2 regions of the Pseudodesulfovibrio sp. S3 genome follow, and region 2 is predicted to be linked to the other one. Evidence: riboswitches for the same ligand, from Rfam matches in the RefSeq annotation. Region 2 holds a riboswitch; the other holds the start of a gene.
What was found. A riboswitch is a leader RNA that binds a small molecule or an ion and turns the genes downstream of it on or off. The one in region 2 is predicted to bind cobalamin.
Positions count from the first base shown of each region.

Region 1: another riboswitch for cobalamin. It lies ahead of DWB63_RS00390 (sirohydrochlorin cobaltochelatase); the one in region 2 lies ahead of DWB63_RS08610 (ribonucleoside triphosphate reductase).

Region 1 is NZ_QTZO01000001.1:77,377-81,798, forward strand. It holds gene DWB63_RS00380 (ABC transporter ATP-binding protein) at 1-408, opposite strand, end outside; gene DWB63_RS00385 (iron ABC transporter permease) at 401-1,435, opposite strand; gene DWB63_RS00390 (sirohydrochlorin cobaltochelatase) at 1,443-2,423, opposite strand; cobalamin riboswitch at 2,548-2,721, opposite strand; gene DWB63_RS00395 (ATP-binding protein) at 2,735-4,399, opposite strand; gene DWB63_RS00400 (Hpt domain-containing protein) at 4,409-4,422, opposite strand, start outside.
Region 2 is NZ_QTZO01000006.1:59,138-63,559, reverse strand. It holds gene metE (5-methyltetrahydropteroyltriglutamate--homocysteine S-methyltransferase) at 1-1,155, shown strand, start outside; gene DWB63_RS08615 (methylenetetrahydrofolate reductase) at 1,228-2,103, shown strand; cobalamin riboswitch at 2,191-2,367, shown strand; gene DWB63_RS08610 (ribonucleoside triphosphate reductase) at 2,542-4,422, shown strand, end outside.

The sequences.
Region 1 (4,422 bases), on a different contig from region 2:
GCCGCGCAACGGGTCGAGGTCCATGGCGGCAAGGCTTTCCTCGACGGTGACCAGATCTTGGGCCGTGGGGCGGCTGAACCTGGGTATGTGGGGATGGCGGCCCATGAGCACGGTCTCGAATACGGTGAAGGGAAAGTTGAGGTCGGCCTGCTGGGGGACCAGGGCGCATAGCCTGGCAAGGGCCGCGGCGGAAAAGCCGCTTACGGGCCTGTCTCCCATGGTCGCCCGTCCGGCGGATGGACGGAGGTGCCCGGCAAGGACCGAAAGCAGGGTTGATTTGCCGCTGCCGTTGGGGCCGAGGATGCCGTGCAGTCTGCCCGGCTCAAAGGCGATGTCCAGGCCGTTCAGGACGGGCGTTTCGGCATAGGCAAAGTGCAGGCCTTGCAGGGAACAGGAGAGGCTATCCACGATACAGTCTCCTGCTGCGGCTGAAAATCCAGCAGAATATCGGACCGCCGATGAGGGCGGTCAGCACGCCGATGGGCACCTCGTGGGGCAGCACGGCCCGGGTCAGGGTGTCGGCAATCAGGAGCAGGAGCGCCCCGCCCAGCCCCGAGGCAGGCAGGAGCCAGCGGTTGTCCGGGCCCACGATCATGCGCATGAGGTGGGGGACGATCAGCCCCACAAAGCCGATGATTCCGCTGACGGCAACGCAGACCGCGCTGATCAGGGAGGCCGTGATCAGCAGCAGGAGACGCACGCGGGCCGTGTCCACGCCAAGGCTCCGGGCCGGACGGGCACCCAGGCTCATGATGTTCAGGTCTCGTCCGAAGAAAAGGCATACGGTGAAGCCGAGCAGGGCGACCGTGCCGGTGAGGGCAACGTCGGTCCAGGTGCGGCTCACAAAGCTGCCCATGAGCCAGAAAACGATGACCGAGACGCGCTCGTCCGCCAGATATTTGATGAAACTCAGGCCCGCCGACAGGATGGCGGAGACGATGACGCCCGCCAGGATCAGGTTGGCAGGGGCCAGTTCACCGTCGCGCCCGGCCATGGCCATGACCGCGAACAGGGTGGCCGCCGCCCCCAGAAAGGCCATGAGGAAGAGCGTGGCCGGTCCGAATACGGTCAGGCCCAGCAACAGGGTCAGCGCCGCGCCAAAGGCTGCACCCGAAGATACGCCCAGGGTGAACGGGTCGGCCAGGGGATTGAGGAGCAGCCCCTGGAAAACCACGCCCGCCACGGCCAGGCCGAATCCTACGGACAGGCTGGTCAGGATGCGGGGCAGCCTGACCTCGAAGATGACGCTGGATTTCAGTGTGGGCATTGTGTCCGCCGCCCCCCGCAGCCCGTCCAGCAGCCATGTGAGAATCTCGGCTGGTGAAACGGCTATGAAGCCCATGCCGCAGGCAATGATCGTCAGCCCTGCCGCGATGGCGGCAAGGAGCAACAGGATCAGTCCCTTGCGGGTGGCTTGGCGGGGAACGGCGTTCATGTCTTGCCTAGGGAAGCAGGTGGGTCTGCGCACGGGCGTCTTTCACGTGATCGACGTAGATATCCGCCCATGTGTCCACCATGCCCAGACCGCGCAATTCGGTTTTCACATCGAATCCGGCCTTGGTCAGCATGGGCTTCCAGGCGTCGTCCTCGTCACCGGCCATATCGTTTGAGGCGTGGTCACCGGCAACGATCATGAACGGCTTGAGCAGGATGTGCTTCTTGCCGGAGGCCTTGAGATTGACCAGCAGTTCGTCAAAACCGGGGAATCCCTCCACACAGCCCACGAAGACAGGATAGCTGAAATGCTGCTGCATGGCGTGCTGGAACTCGGAGTATATGCCCGTGGAGAAATAGTCGTTTCCATGGCCCATGTAGACCAGGGCTGCATCCATTTTTTTCGCTTCTTCCACGTCGTTCTTCATGGCCTTTGCTCCCACCTCAATGTCTTCGACGTAGGGATGGACATTTCCGGGCATGCCCAACGCCGGGCGACCGAGTCGAAGGCTTGCGAAGGGCAGGGATTTCGTTTTCACGGTGCGGATGGAACGCAGGCCGATCAGGGTGTTCTTGAGGTCCTCGAATTCTTCTCCGGCAAAGACGTGCAGGGATTGTACGGTGACGTCCTTGTAGCCCTGGTCGCTCAGGTCGGCCAGGGTGGCCAGAGGACTTTTCACGTACAGGACATCTTCAGGTACATCGGGATTGGCCTCTTTCCAAGCAGCGTCGCCCTGTCGTTCCTGCCAGATGGACCGGATGATGCTTGAAGTGAAGGCCAGCTTCACCGGCACTTTGGGGTTGGCCGCCTGGACCCTGTCCCGGATGTGCAGGATGGATTTGAGCGCTTCCGGGTAGGAAGTGCCGAAGGCGGCCAGGACGATGGCCTCTTTGGCCGGACCTTCGTCGCCGTGTCCGGCATGTGCCGGGATGGTCAGAAACAGGAGCAGGAGCAGAGGCAGAAAAATGGCGTGTGTTCTTTGAAGCATTGTTCCTCCGATACGGAGGGGCTGATTAAGGAAAATGAATATCCCCTTCCTCGACGAATTCTGAGGAAGGGGAACCGTTTTTTCCCTTCAAATCCATGGCGGCAAGCCCTCGTACCACCGTGGCAAGTCCGATATCGTTTCAGGCAGGTCTTCCGGCTGGTCCCTCCTGCCCTCGCCTTCCCGGTTTTATCCAGTGGCATTGTGAGAACAGTTCGTCAGGACGTCACGGCGGCGGGTCCGCTCCCGATTCACACGGGATTCCCTATTGAGTCAAAACACCTGAAGGGCGAAAATTAGGCCGGTTACAGCGACTATGTCAAGGAAGACTCTGCGTTCCTGGCTATGCGTTCCTGGAATTGCTGGATCATTTCCTCGGCGTTGATGACCAGGGCGTCGGATTCGCCCATCATGCCGTACCCGAGGATGGGGATGTGGAAGATTTCCTCCACGGGAACGGTGAAGCCGGTGATGACCACCTGCTGTTGCCTGAGGACTTCGTCTACCAGGATGGCGCCCTTGTAGTCTCCCACACGGACCACAATGGCCTGGGCCATTTCGATGTTGTTGATTTCCGGGGTCAGTTCGAGAAGGTCGGCCAATCGGAGCAGGGAGTGTATTTCGCCACGCACGTCCACGGTTTCCCGTCCGTCGGGAAGCTGCACCACGTCCTGAAGGCGCGGCATGTAGATCTCTACCACGTCCCGGCTGGGCATGATGAACGTGTCGCCGCCCACCTTGCAGACCAGGGCGTCCACGATGCCTTCGTTGGCCGAGCGGTCCAGGGGAATGGTGATGGTGAAGGCCGCACCATGGCCCAGCGTGCTTTCTATTTCCACGTCACCGTCCAGAGTGACCTTGATCGCATTGACTACTGCATCCATGCCCACGCCTCGACCGGATACGTCGGTGATTGTTTCGGCGGTGGAGAATCCGCTTTGGAGCACGAATTGAAGTATTTCCTGCTTGTTGTATTCCTTGTCCGCGTCCGCCAGTCCCTTTTCGAGAGCCTTGGACAGAATCCGGTCCGGGTCCAGGCCCCGGCCGTCGTCCTTGACCTGGATAAAGGCACTGTCGCCTTTACGCCAAGCGGACAAGGTGACAACACCCGCTTCCGATTTCCCTGCGGCCTTTCGGCCCTCGGGATCTTCCAGGCCGTGATCCACAGCGTTTCTGAGCAGGTGAACAAGGGGTTCGTTGAGGCTTTCCACAATGGTCTTGTCCAGGGCCAAATCGTCGCCTCTGACATCGAATTCAAGCTTCTTGCCTATTTTCTGGCTCAGGCTCTTCACCAATCGGTGCATGGGCGTGAAAATCTGTTTGAGCGGCACCAGACGGATGGCGTTTACTTCCTTCTGGAGTTTGCTGATGACATTATCCAGTTCGCGGAGGCTTGAGGCCACCTGGCTCATGTTGGTGGCACCGCCCTGGGCAATGACGGCATAGGTGACCATGAGTTTGCCCACCAGCTCGATGACCCGATCCAGGCGGTCCGTACCAACGCGGATGGATGAGATGGCCTGTGCCGAAGGTTTGGCTGCGGCCTTTTCCGGCTCGGCAGACTTCTCTTCTTCTAGCGCTGCCTTTGTCTCGGTCGGCGTGTCGTCTTCGGCTGTTGACGGTTCTTCAAAGGCCTTGGCAGCCTCTTCTTCGGACTCTTCAACCACTGCAGCGGCTTTTGGCCTGTTCGTGCCAATTCTAGCCAGGGCTTCCGCGCTTCCACCGAGCAGGCCGCCCAGGGCAAAGAAGAATTTTTTCTGGGCCTCACAGATGCCGAGCATGGCGGAAATGATGTCGTTGTTGACCGGCGTGATGCCGTCCTTGAACATGTCCAGAAGGGCGATGACACCTGCGGATGAGAGCTGCATACAGGACAATCCGAGTGCATCTACGACCGTTTCGGCCCCCTGGCCGGTGGCGTCTACTTCGAGGATCTGTTTTTCAATGTCCTCAATGCACTGAATGATACTGTCTTGCATGCGCTTTCCTTATTGTCTCGAAA
Region 2 (4,422 bases):
AACGAAAACACCATGTCGTTGCTTGCCAGGGGCGCTCATGCCGATGTCGTGGACAAACAGACGCGCAGCCGGGTCCAGGCCGTCACGCCCCGGATGTACGAGCGCACATCGCCTTTTGCCGTGCGCTCCGTTGTCCAGAAGGAACGCCTGAAACTCCCCCTTTTCCCGACCACGACCATCGGTTCGTTCCCACAGACAGCCGAGATACGAAAAGCGCGGCTGCAATACAAACAGGGGCAACTGTCGGCAGCGGAATACACCAAAACAATGAAAGCACAAATATCCGAAGTCGTTGACCGCCAGGAAGCGTTGGGACTTGATGTCCTGGTACACGGCGAACCGGAACGGAACGACATGGTCGAATACTTCGGCCAGCAGCTCAGAGGGTTCTGCTTCACGTCAAACGGCTGGGTCCAGAGCTACGGCAGCCGTTGCGTCAAGCCGCCCATCATCTACGGCGACGTCTCCCGCCCGGAAGCCATGACAGTGGACTGGGCCGTGTATGCCCAAAGCCTGACGGACAGGCCCATGAAAGGCATGTTGACCGGCCCCGTGACCATACTGTGCTGGAGTTTCGTCCGCAACGACCTCCCGCGCGAAGATGTCTGCCGCCAGATCGGATTGGCCATTCGGGACGAAGTCGTGGACCTCGAAGCCGCCGGGATCAACATCATCCAGATCGATGAAGCCGCCTTGCGCGAAGGGATGCCCATCCGCAAGGACCAGCAGGAAGCCTACCTGCGCTGGGCAGTGGACTGCTTCCGGCTCGCGGCGGGCGGAGTCGCGGACGCCACCCAGATTCACTCCCACATGTGCTACAGCGAATTCAACGTCATCATGCGGTCCATTGCCGAAATGGACGCCGATGTGATCAGCATCGAGGCAAGCCGCAGCGGCATGGAACTGCTCGACGCATTCAATGCATATCAATACCCGGCAGAGATCGGCCCCGGCGTCTATGACATCCACAGCCCCCGCATCCCCGACACGGACGAAATATACTCGCTCCTCACAAAAGCGCTGAAGGTCATCCCCGCAGAACGGCTCTGGGTCAATCCGGATTGCGGTCTCAAGACCCGGGCCTGGCCGGAAACCACCGCCTCGCTCGGCAACATGGTCCGGGCCGCTGCCAGACTGCGCCGGGAATACGCCTGAAACCGACCATCGACCACATAACCCGAGGGCAGGCGACCGACTGCCTGCCCTCCATGAAGGCAAGGATATGCAATGAAGATCATAGACGCACTCCAACACTCCGAACGATTCCTCTCCCTTGAATTCTTTCCGCCCAAGGAGCAGGCCCAGTGGCCCGGCTTCCTTGATCAGGTCAACCGATTGGCCGGCCTTGATCCGTTGTTCGTTTCCGTAACATACGGTGCCGGGGGCAAATTGCAGGACAACACCCTTGAGATCGCCGCCGCCGTTAACAAACGGTTCGGCCTGACGACCATGGCGCACCTTACCTGCGTCGGCGCCGAACGGGACGCCATAGCCCTGTATATGGACAGGCTGCTGAAGGCGGGCATAGAAAACGTGCTGGCCCTTCGCGGCGACATGCCCGGCGGTAATCCAGAAGCCATCTGGAAGGATTTTTCCCACGCCTCGGACCTGGTGGAATTCGTAAAAAAGGGCTGGCCGGAAATGGGCATCAGCATTGCCTGCTACCCGGACGCGCATCCTGAAGCATCCTCCATCGAAGACGATCTCAAATGGACATGCCACAAGCTTGATGCGGGGGCGGATTTCGCCATAACGCAATTGTTTTTCGATGTACGCCGGTATCACGACCTTGTTCTGCGCCTGCGCAAACGAGGCACGACCCAGCCCATCGTGCCGGGCGTGCTCCCGGTGTTGAGCCTGCAGTCCCTGAACCGGATACTGGCCCTGTGCGGCGCGAACATCCCGTTGAGGCTGTATCTCGAATTGCAGGAGGCCCATGACCGGGGCGGCGACACGGCCGTGAGGCAGAAAGGGATCGAAATAGCCAGACGGCAAATCAGGGAACTGCTCGCCCTGGGAGCACCGGGCATCCACCTTTATTCCCTCAACAATGCGGACATCTGCCTCGACATCCTCACGGACCTGCCGGAGCTGGACGGATAAACGGCATCCACACGGCGAGAAAACAAAGAGCGAGGAATTCTTCGAAAACAGACTTGCGGTCCGGCCCTGCCTGAGATAGTTTTATCGCCATCAAGATGTCCTTCAGGTGGCCGCAAGGTCATAACAGGGAATCCGGTGCGAAGCCGGAGCGGTCCCGCCGCTGTAATCCCCACGGAAGGTCCGATCCAACAAGCCACTGCCCAGAGCGGGAAGGCGGAACGGACAGGGAAAGCCAGAAGACCTACCTGAAGCATTTCCTGCCGGATGCGGTTCGCGGAAGCCGCACACGGACATGAATGTGTACACCCGACAACTGTTGCCGGATTTTCCTTGGTCCTGCCTTTGGAAATGATACCGGCAACCGCACAAGCAATACATCAAGAGGCCTCCGCCTCTTTTTGACACGGTCCGCGCCCTGTTGCCTGTCAAGAGACCCTTATGCCTATTCAGATTCAAAAACGCGATGGATGCATCGAAACGTGGTCGACCAAACGTATTGGCGACGCAATCTTCAAAGCCCTCAAGGGCAGCGGCATCAAAGACCCGATACTGGCCGAACGGCTGGCCGGAAAAGTGGAGAAAAAGCTCGATGGCGTGGATGTGCCGGAGCAGGAACAGGTGCAGGACATGGTGCAACAGGTCCTCATGGAAGCACGCCTGTACAAGGTCGCCGAGCGCTATATCATATACCGCGAAAAACGCAGGGAACTGCGCTCCCAGAATGAGGCCTTCCTGGACATCACCACCGTCATAGAAAGCTACCTCGACAACATCGACTGGCGGGTCAGCGAAAACTCCAACATGGTCCATTCCTACCAGGGCCTGATCCTGCACATGGCCGGATCGGTCCAGGCGCGATACATGCTGGAAAAATATCCCGAGGAAGTGCGCATGGCTCACACCCATGGATACTTTCATCTCCACGACCTCTCCTTCGGCCTGGCCGGGTATTGTTCGGGATGGAGCCTGCGCGATCTGCTGCTGGAAGGATTCAATCTGCGCGACAGATGCTCCTCCACACCGGCAAAGCACTTTGACGCGGCCTGCGGCCAGATCGTCAACTTCCTCGGCACACTCCAGAACGAATGGGCCGGAGCACAGGCGTTCAACAACGTCGACACCTACCTGGCCCCGTTCATCCGGCACGACAACCTTGACTACAACGGGGTCAAACAGCAGGTCCAGAAACTGCTGCACAACCTGAACGCCACCTCGCGATGGGGCGGACAGAGCCCGTTCACCAACTTCACCTTCGACTTCGTGCCGCCATCGCACATCGCCAAGGAAGCCATCATCATCGGCGGCAAGCTGCAGGACTCCACCTATGGCGAATATGCCGAAGAAATGGCCATGATCAACAGGGCCTTCCTTGAAGTCATGATCGAGGGCGATGCCGACGGACGCATCTTCTCCTTCCCCATCCCCACGTACAACGTGACCAAGGATTTCCCGTGGGAATCCGAGGAAGGAAAACTGCTCCTCAAGATGACCGCCAAATACGGCGCGCCCTACTTCCAGAACTTCATCAACTCGGACCTCAACCCCGAAGACGTCCGCTCCATGTGCTGCCGGTTGCAGATGGATCTGCGGGAAATCCGCAAGAAAACCGGCGGCCTGTTCGGAGCGGGCGATCTGACCGGCTCCATCGGCGTGGTCACGCTGAACCTGTCCAAGCTGGCCTACCTCGCCAACAACGAGGAAGACTTCTTCGATCTGGTCTCCGAATATGCCCAACTGGCAAGCGAATCCCTGGAATTCAAGCGCAAAATCGTCGAAAAGAATCTGGACGCAGGCATGTTCCCGTTCTCCCGACGCTATCTGAAAAACGGCTTCAAAGGCCATTTCTCGACCATCGGCCTCATCGGCGGCCACGAAGCGTGCATGAACCTGCTGGGCAAGGGCATCGACACCCCGTCCGGTTCACGCCTGATGCAACAGACCCTCAACCTCCTGCGCCGACTGGTCGTGAAGTTTCAGGAAGAGACCGGCAATCTCTACAACCTTGAGGCAACGCCGGGCGAAGGCACCTGCTACCGCCTGGCAAAAATCGACAAAGAGCTCTACTCCGACATCTACACTTCGGGCGGAGAAACCCCGTACTACACCAACTCCACCCTGCTGCCCGTGGGCGCCAGTTCCGACGCCTTCTTTGCCCTGGAGCATCAAAACGATCTCCAGACGCTCTACAATGGCGGAACGGTCTTCCACACCTTCCTGGGCGAGGCCGCACCGGATGAGGAAAGCGTGAAGAACTTCCTGCTCAAGGCCATGAGCAAGACCAAGATCCCGTACATCTCCGTCACGCCGACGTTCTCGGTC